DNA from 2 places in the Ferrovibrio xuzhouensis genome. Region 1 is predicted to be linked to the other one. Evidence: predicted binding sites of a transcription regulator. Region 1 holds the regulator's gene; the other holds the start of a gene.
The links. Region 1 encodes LexA, which represses DNA repair genes until DNA is damaged. Its sites were predicted from a motif close to ATGTTCTANTTTGGTTC; they were not measured.
Positions count from the first base shown of each region.

Region 2: the regulator LexA is predicted to act here: its motif matches at 1,565-1,581, upstream of ACFOOQ_RS20700 (ImuA family protein).

Region 1 is NZ_JBHRYJ010000008.1:321-4,729, reverse strand. Features, by position in the region: gene ACFOOQ_RS22065 (ComEC/Rec2 family competence protein) at 1-43, shown strand, start outside; gene ACFOOQ_RS22060 (PAS domain-containing protein) at 66-629, shown strand; gene ACFOOQ_RS22055 (type 1 glutamine amidotransferase domain-containing protein) at 741-1,298, shown strand; gene ACFOOQ_RS22050 (gamma-glutamylcyclotransferase family protein) at 1,338-1,817, opposite strand; gene lexA (transcriptional repressor LexA) at 1,903-2,643, opposite strand; gene ACFOOQ_RS22040 (O-acetyl-ADP-ribose deacetylase) at 2,840-3,382, opposite strand; gene ACFOOQ_RS22035 (hypothetical protein) at 3,541-3,699, shown strand; gene ACFOOQ_RS22030 (topoisomerase DNA-binding C4 zinc finger domain-containing protein) at 3,910-4,083, opposite strand; gene ACFOOQ_RS22025 (3'-5' exonuclease) at 4,049-4,409, opposite strand, start outside.
Region 2 is NZ_JBHRYJ010000006.1:133,935-138,343, forward strand. Features, by position in the region: gene hydA (dihydropyrimidinase) at 1-553, shown strand, start outside; gene ACFOOQ_RS20695 (DUF3800 domain-containing protein) at 622-1,467, shown strand; gene ACFOOQ_RS20700 (ImuA family protein) at 1,606-2,274, shown strand; gene ACFOOQ_RS20705 (aspartate dehydrogenase) at 2,279-3,079, opposite strand; gene ACFOOQ_RS20710 (thiamine pyrophosphate-binding protein) at 3,108-4,409, opposite strand, start outside.

The DNA.
Region 1 (4,409 bases):
TGAAGCGGGATCGCCTCGCAATCATTTTTCTGTATCGCCCTGAAAGCCTGTGTCAGACTCGCCGCATGATCTTCGGCCCCGGGCGTGGCTCGGATACCAGGACGGGTTTCTGCGATGAGTTGCCGGCGGATACGATCCGCTCCGGCCGGCTCCGCGATGTCTACGCCTACTGGCTGGACCTCAGGCAGTCCCTCGGCCATCTGCCGGGGCGCCAGCATATCGATCCGCTGGCGCTGCGGCTGCATCTGCCGTTCCTGTGGATGGTGGATGCCGTGCCGGCGGAGCGGGGCATGCGTTATCGCTACCGCCTGATCGGCACCGAAATCGTGGCGGCACGTGGCGGCGATGATACCGGAAAATTCGTCGACGAGGTAAACCGTGAACTCGCCGGCCGCCAGGATGTCAGCGCCCGCTTCGCTCTCGTGTTGCTCAATGGCCGGGCGCACTGGCGGCTGGGCCCGCCGCTGTGGGTCAACATCATCGGCGATCGCGCGCCCTATATCGAGAATATCTACATGCCGCTGGCCGGCGAAGACGGCGCGCCCGGCATCGTGCTGGCGGTGAATGCCTATTTCGACCACAGCCTGCGCGAGATCGCGCTCTACGGCATGCGCCGGGAAACGCCGTAATCTCGCGGTTTTCTCCGGGCGCCGCAGACATTGTGGCTTTTGCCTGCCATGGCGGAACCGATCCGCCGCCGACCCGTTCCGTACGGACAGGCAGCAGACAGGAGCCACATCATGACGGACATCAGGAAATCCCGGATTCTCATCATCGCCACCAACGGCTTCGAGCAATCGGAACTGACAGTGCCGCGCGACCGCCTGAAGGAAGCCGGCGCCACGGTCGAGGTGGCCTCGCCGGACGGCAAGGCGATCCGCGGCTGGAAGGACAAGGACTGGGGTGACAAGGTCGAGGTCGATCTCGCGCTCTCGGCGGTGAAGCCGGACCAGTATGATGCGCTGGTGATTCCCGGCGGCCAGATGAACCCCGATACGCTGCGTCTCGACGATGCCGCGATGGGGCTGGTGAAAAGCTTCATCTCCGGCGGCAGGATCGTCGCGGCGATCTGCCATGGCCCGTGGCTGCTGGTCGAAGCCGGCGTGGTGCGCGACCGTCAGGTCACGTCCTGGAAGTCGATCAAAACCGATGTCAGCAATGCCGGCGGGCACTGGGTCGACAAGGCGGTGGTGAACGACAACGGCATCATCACCAGCCGCTCGCCAAAGGACCTCGACGCCTTCGTCGGCAAGATCATCGAGGAGGTGCAGGAGGGCAAGCACAAGCGCGCCGCCTGACCTTAATTCGATAAGGCGTGAGGGCGGCGTCGCCGGCCCTCACTCGCCGCAGCAGGCCTGGGCTTCGAGTACGGCGAGATAGTCGGCAGGCAGCAGGTCGCGGCCGGCCAGCAGATGCGCCAGGTAGTCCCGGTGTGGCAGCAGGTCGGTCGTGGCCACGTTTTCCGCAATATAGGTGATCGCCTGCACCGGCCGGCCGTCGCCGCCGAACACGGTGATCGGCTGGCGGCGATACTGGCCGGTGGCGACGCCCTCGTATTCGTCGAGTACATCGAGGCCGGCCGGCAGCATGCGGTTGATGGTGCCGAAGACCCGGCCGCCGGCAAGGGGCAGGATGTTGGCGGCGCCGGCGCCGTTGAACTTCGCCCAGGGCTTGTTGAAAGCGAGCCGCCAGTCGGGCAGGGCGGCCAGCAGGCGCTGTTCGACCGCGACGCCGCGCGGAGTCAGCCGGTCATCGGCCAGCCGCGCCGGATTCATGTTGGAGCCGTAGGCGAAATACCAGATCGGTGCGGCGGTCATCGCGGCGCTGTCCTGCGGGCAAAAAAGAAACGGGGCGCATTGCTGCGCCCCGCGATCATAGTCCCGGCGATGCCGGTATCGTCAATCAGTAGCGGCGCAGCAGGCCGACCAGGCGGCCCTGCACCTTGACCCGGTCGGGGCCGAAGATGCGCGTCTCATAGGCCGGATTGGCGGCTTCCAGCGCCACCGAGTTGCCCTTGCGGCGCAGGCGCTTCAGCGTCACTTCCTGGTCGTCGACCAGCGCCACCACGATGGTGCCGTTGTCGGCATTCTCGCTGCGCTGGATGATCACCGTGTCGCCATCCATGATGCCGGCATCGACCATCGAGTCGCCGGCCACTTCCAGCGCATAATGCTCGCCGTTGCCGAGCAGGCCGATCGGCACGTCGATCTGCGTGCTCATGTCGCGCAGCGCCTCGATCGGCGTACCGGCGGCGATGCGGCCATAGAGCGGCAGGGTGACGATGTCGCGGGCGTTGTAGGGATTGACCGTCACCGGCGTGCCCGGCATCGGCTTGTCGCTGCTCTCGACGGCGCGCGGCATCATGCGGTTGCGCGGGGTGGCGCTGCGCTGCGCGACGGCACCGACACCGCCGCGGATCGGTACCGCCGAGTCCGGCAGGCGCAGCACTTCCAGCGCGCGGGCACGATGGGCAAGCCGGCGGATGAAGCCGCGTTCCTCCAGGCCGGTCACCAGACGGTGGATGCCGGACTTGGATTTCAGCTTCATCGCCTCCTTCATTTCCTCGAAAGAGGGCGAGACGCCGGTGGTTTCCAGCTTGTCGTGAATGTAGAGCAGCAGGTCGTGCTGCTTGCGGGTCAGCATAGAGGTGCCTCCTCGATATCCGCCGCCGGCCGGTGGGTCCTGTTGCCCGCAGGCTGGGCATCAGCGGCTGCGGCGGTCGGCCCGTGGACTGGCGGCATGAACGCGAAATCCACGAAATGTTCTAATGAGGTTCTGCATACGGGTCAAGTATTTTTTCCACAGGCAGGGCCGCGGCCCCTCTATATCTTGATATTGTTTATCCCATGTTCCCCGTATTTTGTGGTTCGGGGTCGGCGAGGGCTGCCTCATAGAGGGCAACAGCCTCGGCCGAGAAGCAGACAAAGACAATCTGTTCCGGGCGCGGTTCGCGGGCAACGAATCGGCGGACTTCCGCCACCGCGATCCCGGTCGCGGCCTGCAGCGGGTAACCGTAGATGCCGGTCGAGATGGCGGGGAAGGCGATGCTGCCGAGCCGGTGCAGGCGGGCGAGCTCGAGGCTGTTGCGATAGCAGGCGGACAATAATCCGGACTCGCCGCGCCGGCCGCCTTGCCAGACCGGCCCCACCGTGTGAATCACATGGCGGGCGGGCAGGCGATAGCCGCCGGTGATGCGGGCCTCGCCGGTCGGGCAGCCACCGAGCGTGCGGCATTCCGACTGCAGGGCGGGGCCAGCCGCACGGTGGATGGCGCCATCGACACCGCCGCCGCCAAGCAGGCTTTCATTCGCCGCGTTGACGATGGCATCGACCGCGAGTCTGGTGATGTCGCCGGTTTCGATGCGGATGCGGGGCGCGGCCATGGCGGCATCCTAGCGAATCCGCGATTTTCCGGCGACTCGCCGGGAAAGCATCGGCGCCGCCGTTGTTTACGCTTCCCTAACCATGGGAAACGACAATGACAGCAAGGCCTTGCGATGCAGCCTTGCCGCCCTGCCGGCCATCGTTTAACCGGGGCGAGATGAGCGATCCGACCAGAGCACCCGAGCTGAACCTGAAACCGCGCCGCGCCGCCAGCGCGCAAAGCGCGGCGCAGGCCTATGGCACGACGCAGGCACAGGCCGCGCCCGGCCGTCCGGTTGTGGATCATCCTACGACCTGCTTTATCATATTGAAATGAAAGCATTTTTTCTAAGTGATTCCAGAGGTGGTGCCGGGATTGGGGATCGGCATTTAGTGCGCTATTGTGATGGTCACGAGCGATCATCGGCGCGCGCAGTGAATTCCTTTGATGCACGGCGCTCAATTCAATCCCTTCCGGCTCAGGCTTCTATCTCGCCGATTCGGTGGAGCCTCTGGAGCCGTCCGCGAGCCGGTTCCGGCTAGATGATCAACCGGGCAACTTCTGCCTCCGAGTTGCGCCACCCTCAGTGCCTCCGTCAAGGGCAGCGGTAGTCTTGCAGGAAGGATAACCCGAGCAAGCCAGGAACGGTTGATATGCTCCGCCGGAACGAACGACCATCGATCCATCACCACAGGTGGGACAATAATCTCCAACTGACATCGGGCGTGCGATCCTCACCCGATTGGACGGTGCCCCCCGCACGGGAACTTTCCACCGAGATGTTGCGCTTGAAATTACAACGAGGGTGGGTGCTGCATGCCTCGAAGGGGCCATATTGGCCGTCGTACCGCTTCATGGTGCCGCAGCCGCACTTCGGGCACGGGCTCTGAACGCCTTCCTCCGCTTCGATCTCCACTGCGCCGGTTCTCGCTAGCTCGATCAGAAAGCGCGACGGCGCATCGGCCAGGGTGCAAATGCGAACCTGACGGCGAGCCCGCGTGAGCGCGACGTAGAAAAGGCGGCGTTCCTCAGCCAGGGGATATGGG
Region 2 (4,409 bases), on a different contig from region 1:
GCTGTGGCGCGCCCTGCAGGCCGGCCACCTGCAGACCACGGCGACCGACCATTGCTGCTTCTGCGCCGACCAGAAGGCGGCCGGCCGCAACGACTTCACCAAGATCCCGAACGGCACTGGCGGCGTCGAAGACCGCATGCATGTGCTGTGGCATCACGGCGTCAACAAGGGCCGCCTGACGCCGAACGAATTCGTCGCCGTCACCTCGGCCAATGCGGCCAAGATCTTCAACCTCTATCCGCGCAAGGGCGTGATCCAGCCCGGCGCCGATGCCGACCTGGTGGTCTGGGACCCGAAGAAGACGCGCAAGATTTCGGCGAAGACCCATCACCAGAAGATCGACTTCAACATCTTCGAGGGCATGGAGGTCGAGGGCATCAACACCGTGACCCTCTCGCAGGGCAAGGTGGTCTACAAGGATGGCGACGTGCGCACCGTGAAAGGCGCCGGCCGCTACATCAACCGGCCGGCCTTTGCGCCCTATTACGAGGCGCTCACCCGCAAGGCTGAACTGGAACGCCCCAAACCGGTGCTGCGCAGCGCGGCGGAGTAAAGCTCTCTATCTCACTGCCGGACAGCGAAAGCCCCGCGTCGAAAGATGCGGGGCTTTTTTATTGGAGTTTGAGTACCATCAATGGAAAGAATGGGTACGCCTTAACCATCGAGCCATTCAATATGCTCATCTGTTATCTTGATGATAGCGGCACTGATGCTGGAAACAGGCTTATTACCTGCGCGGGATACATCGCCCGCGCAGAGCAATGGGTTAACTTCGAGAAGCAAGCCGATCCTGTATTCAACGAATACGGCGTCACTGTTCTCCATACAATGGATATGGAGAACAGTGACGGGATATATAAAAACTGGAGCATTCTTAAGAAGCAGTCTTTTGTATCAAAGATTTGCGGAGTTCTTTCGGCGCACGCTCTGATGGGCATGACAATGTCTGTAGTTAAGCCTACTTACAAAAGTCGTGCTGAAGAAAGTGACCGCAAGAGGACCATTACGCCTTATGCATTCTGTGCGCAGGTAATTTTGCAATGGATAATGACCGATATAAAACTAGGGCGCATAGCACACGACGAAGGACTTTCGTTTCTTTTTGAAGAGGGGGATAAAAACAATCGAGAGATTGCAAATAACCTAGAAGCGTTACGCACGTCGCATGAAGATTTTAACCGTGCATATAGGTCAATCTCATTCGTTCCAAAGCACGACTCTCGCGCAATTCAGATGGCAGACCTGCTCGCATACCATTCGCGCAAACACGGCGTGAGGATGGAGGGTGGTCATGTCACTCTGCCGGCCGGCCAGAGAGACATTTCAAAGCCAGATCCAGATATGATGATCAAAATCATAACCGAGCGCCTACCGCACAAAGGCTTCGTCGCGACTGACTTCGGCCCTGAGGCGACAGGTGCCCGGCTGTTTTCTGAAATCCGAAAGCACCCACGTAGGCGATCCTAATTTCGAGCAAAAAAGCTTCCTCTCTTCGCCCCCTCCCCGGAAAACCGGGCTTTTTGCCCGGACGGGATAGGAATAAGAACATATTTGAATTAATTGAGATCAATATTAGAACATATCGTGCCATTTCGGAGGGGAACGATGATGCGCAGCCAGACCTACAGCCAGCAGACGGTCACCAACCTCGGCCTGATCGCCGGCCTGCGCGACCGGCTCGGCCGGCTGGGCACCAGCGGCCGGGTGCTGGCCGGCCGCGTGTTTCCCTTCGGCACTGCCACGCTGGATGCCGCCCTGCCCTGGGGCGGCCTGCCGGCCGGCAGCCTGCATGAGGTCGTCGGTCAGGCTCCGCTGGCCACCGCCGGTTTCCTCGCCGCCTATCTCGGTAGCGTGCGCCGCGGCCGCCCTGTCCTGTGGCTGACGCCGGAACGGCAGCTGCATGCCCCGGCGCTGGCCGCCTTCGGTTTCGACCATCGCCGCCTGACCATCGCCTGGACCCGCCGGCCGGAAGACCGTCTGCAGGCCTTTGAAGAGGCCTTGCGCACGCCGGGCATCGCCGCCGTGGTGGCCGAGATCGACGGGCTCGACCTCGCCGCCACCCGGCGCCTGCAACAGGCCGCCCAAGCCGGCGGCGCGCTCGGGCTGCTGATCCGCCGCGACGCGGCGGCGACCGTGGCGCTGACCCGCTGGTGCATCGCCCCGGCGCAGAGCGACGGGCGCAACCCGCGCTGGCAGGTGCGGCTGGAGCGCGACGGCTTCGCCGCGCAGTATGCGATGGAATGGGGTGAGGCGCGGGGCTTCCGCGTCCTCTGATCCGCTAGATCTGAACGGGCCGCACGCAGTTGAGAATGGCGCGGATCGTGCTGTAGGCGGCGAGCGACGAGGTCTTCGGGTTGCTTTTCAGCGGCTTGCCGCGGATCACCAGATGCATGTCGCCGAAGGCGCCCGATGCCGTGATCTCGTGGATATTCGCCTGCACGCCGGGATCGGCGATCATGCGCACCTCGGTGGCATCGAAGCCTAAGCCGGCCAGCGCCACCGTCGCCGCCACATTGGCATTCTTCGGGTAGTCGCGGGCGGCGGCACGCGCCGTGCCAATATAGAACACGGCCGGTTCGGTCAGCGCGTCGAGCTTCACGGCGGCTTCGGCCGGGGTGCCCTTCCAGGCGCCGGGCGGCTTGCGCGAAACGTAGCTCACCTTGTCGACGCCGCCGACCATGGCGGCATTCAGCGCATCGATGCCCGGCACCGCGCCGGCCGGCAGGATCAGCTTCGCGCCGCCCTTCTGTGCCGCCGCGCGCAGCTCGGCATAAAGCGCGTCGTCGGTCAGCGCACCGATGGACGCAATGACGAAATCGATGCCGCGCAGCAGCAGGTCGGCGCCATAGGCCCGCACCGCGCTGTGGCTGGCGCATTCGGCCGCCACCACGGGCGTGAAATCGAGGTCCTTCAGGCTGCCGATCACGGTCATGCCCGGCAGTTCGGCCTGCACGGCGGCGACCTTCTCGGGCCGCACCAGCACGGCGCCGACGGCAAAGGCGCCGGTGCTATCGGCTGCGGCGCGCACCTCGGCCGCCACCGCGCCATGGCCGATCAGCAGGATCTGCGGGACGGACATCGGCTTGCTCTCTGTTACGACACCCCGGTCACGAGGCCTTGCGCACCGGCGGACCGGCGAAAGCGCTGGCATAGGGGCCAATGGCCACCATGTCAACCTCGACCATGCGCGGGCCGGTTTCGGCCACCGCCTTGGCCAGCACGGCCCCGGCCTGGCTGACATCGTCGAGCCGGGTATGGCGCCAGCCGAGGCTGCGCGCCAGATCGGCGAACTGCGGCGTGTGCAGGTCGACGTAATACTTGCGACCGCCGAAGCGGGCATCCTGGATGTTGCGGATCACGCCATAGCCGCGGTCGTTCATCACCAGCAGCAGCATGTCGACCTGTTCCTGCGCCGCGGTGGCCAGTTCGCCGACATTCAGCATCAGGCCGCCGTCACCCGACAGCACGATGGTCTTGCGGCCGCGCGCCGCCACCGCCGCACCGACGCCCATCGCAGCACCCATGCCGATGCCGCCGCCCAGCGCATGCACGCCGTTGCGGGCGCCGAACAGCCTGAGCATGCGGTTGCCCCAGGTGCTGTTCGACACCGTGACGTCGCGCACCCAGACGTAATCGCGCGGCACGGACCGCTGCAGCGCATCGACCAGCTGCTCATAGGGCCCGAGGCCCTTGCGCAGTTGTGCCTCGGCCTCGGTCCGCGCCGTGGCAATCGCGGCGCCGAAGCCGGCCGCGACCTTGAGCCGGCTTTTCAGCCGCGCCGCCAACCCGGCCAGCGCCAGTTTCGCGTCGCCGGCGAGGAAATGGTCGGCGGTATAGCCGCGGCCATGGGCCTGCGGGTCGGCATCGATCTGCAGCAGCGGACGCGGCAGGCGCAGGGTGTATTTCAGCGTCTCGTTGCCGCGCAGCCGCGAGCCGACCACCAGCATGGCGTCGCAGTTCGCATAGAAGGCCTCGACCGGGCCGGAGAGATTGAAGGCGCCCAGCGTGCGCGCGTCGTCTTCCGGCAGCACGCCGCGGCCCTGCACGCTGGTCACCACGGCAAAGCCGAGATCGGCCAGTGCACGGATCTCGTCCGTCGCATGACGCGCGCCGCCGCCGGCCCAGATGATCGGGCGCTTCGCCTTGGCCAGAATTTCGGCGAAGGCATCGAGCGCGGCGTCGTCCGGCTGGCCGACCAGCAAAGGCAGCGGCGCGATGGCGGCCGGCAGGTCGACCAGCGCCTCCTGCACGTCGATCGGGATTTCGACGCTGACCGGGCCGCTGGGGGCCGACAGCGCGACGCGCGCGGCTTCCTGCAGCACACCGAGCGCGGTCTCCGGGGACCAGATGCGGAAATAGGCTTTCGAGACCGCCTTCAGCATGCCGGGCTGGTCGGTCGCCTCGTGGAT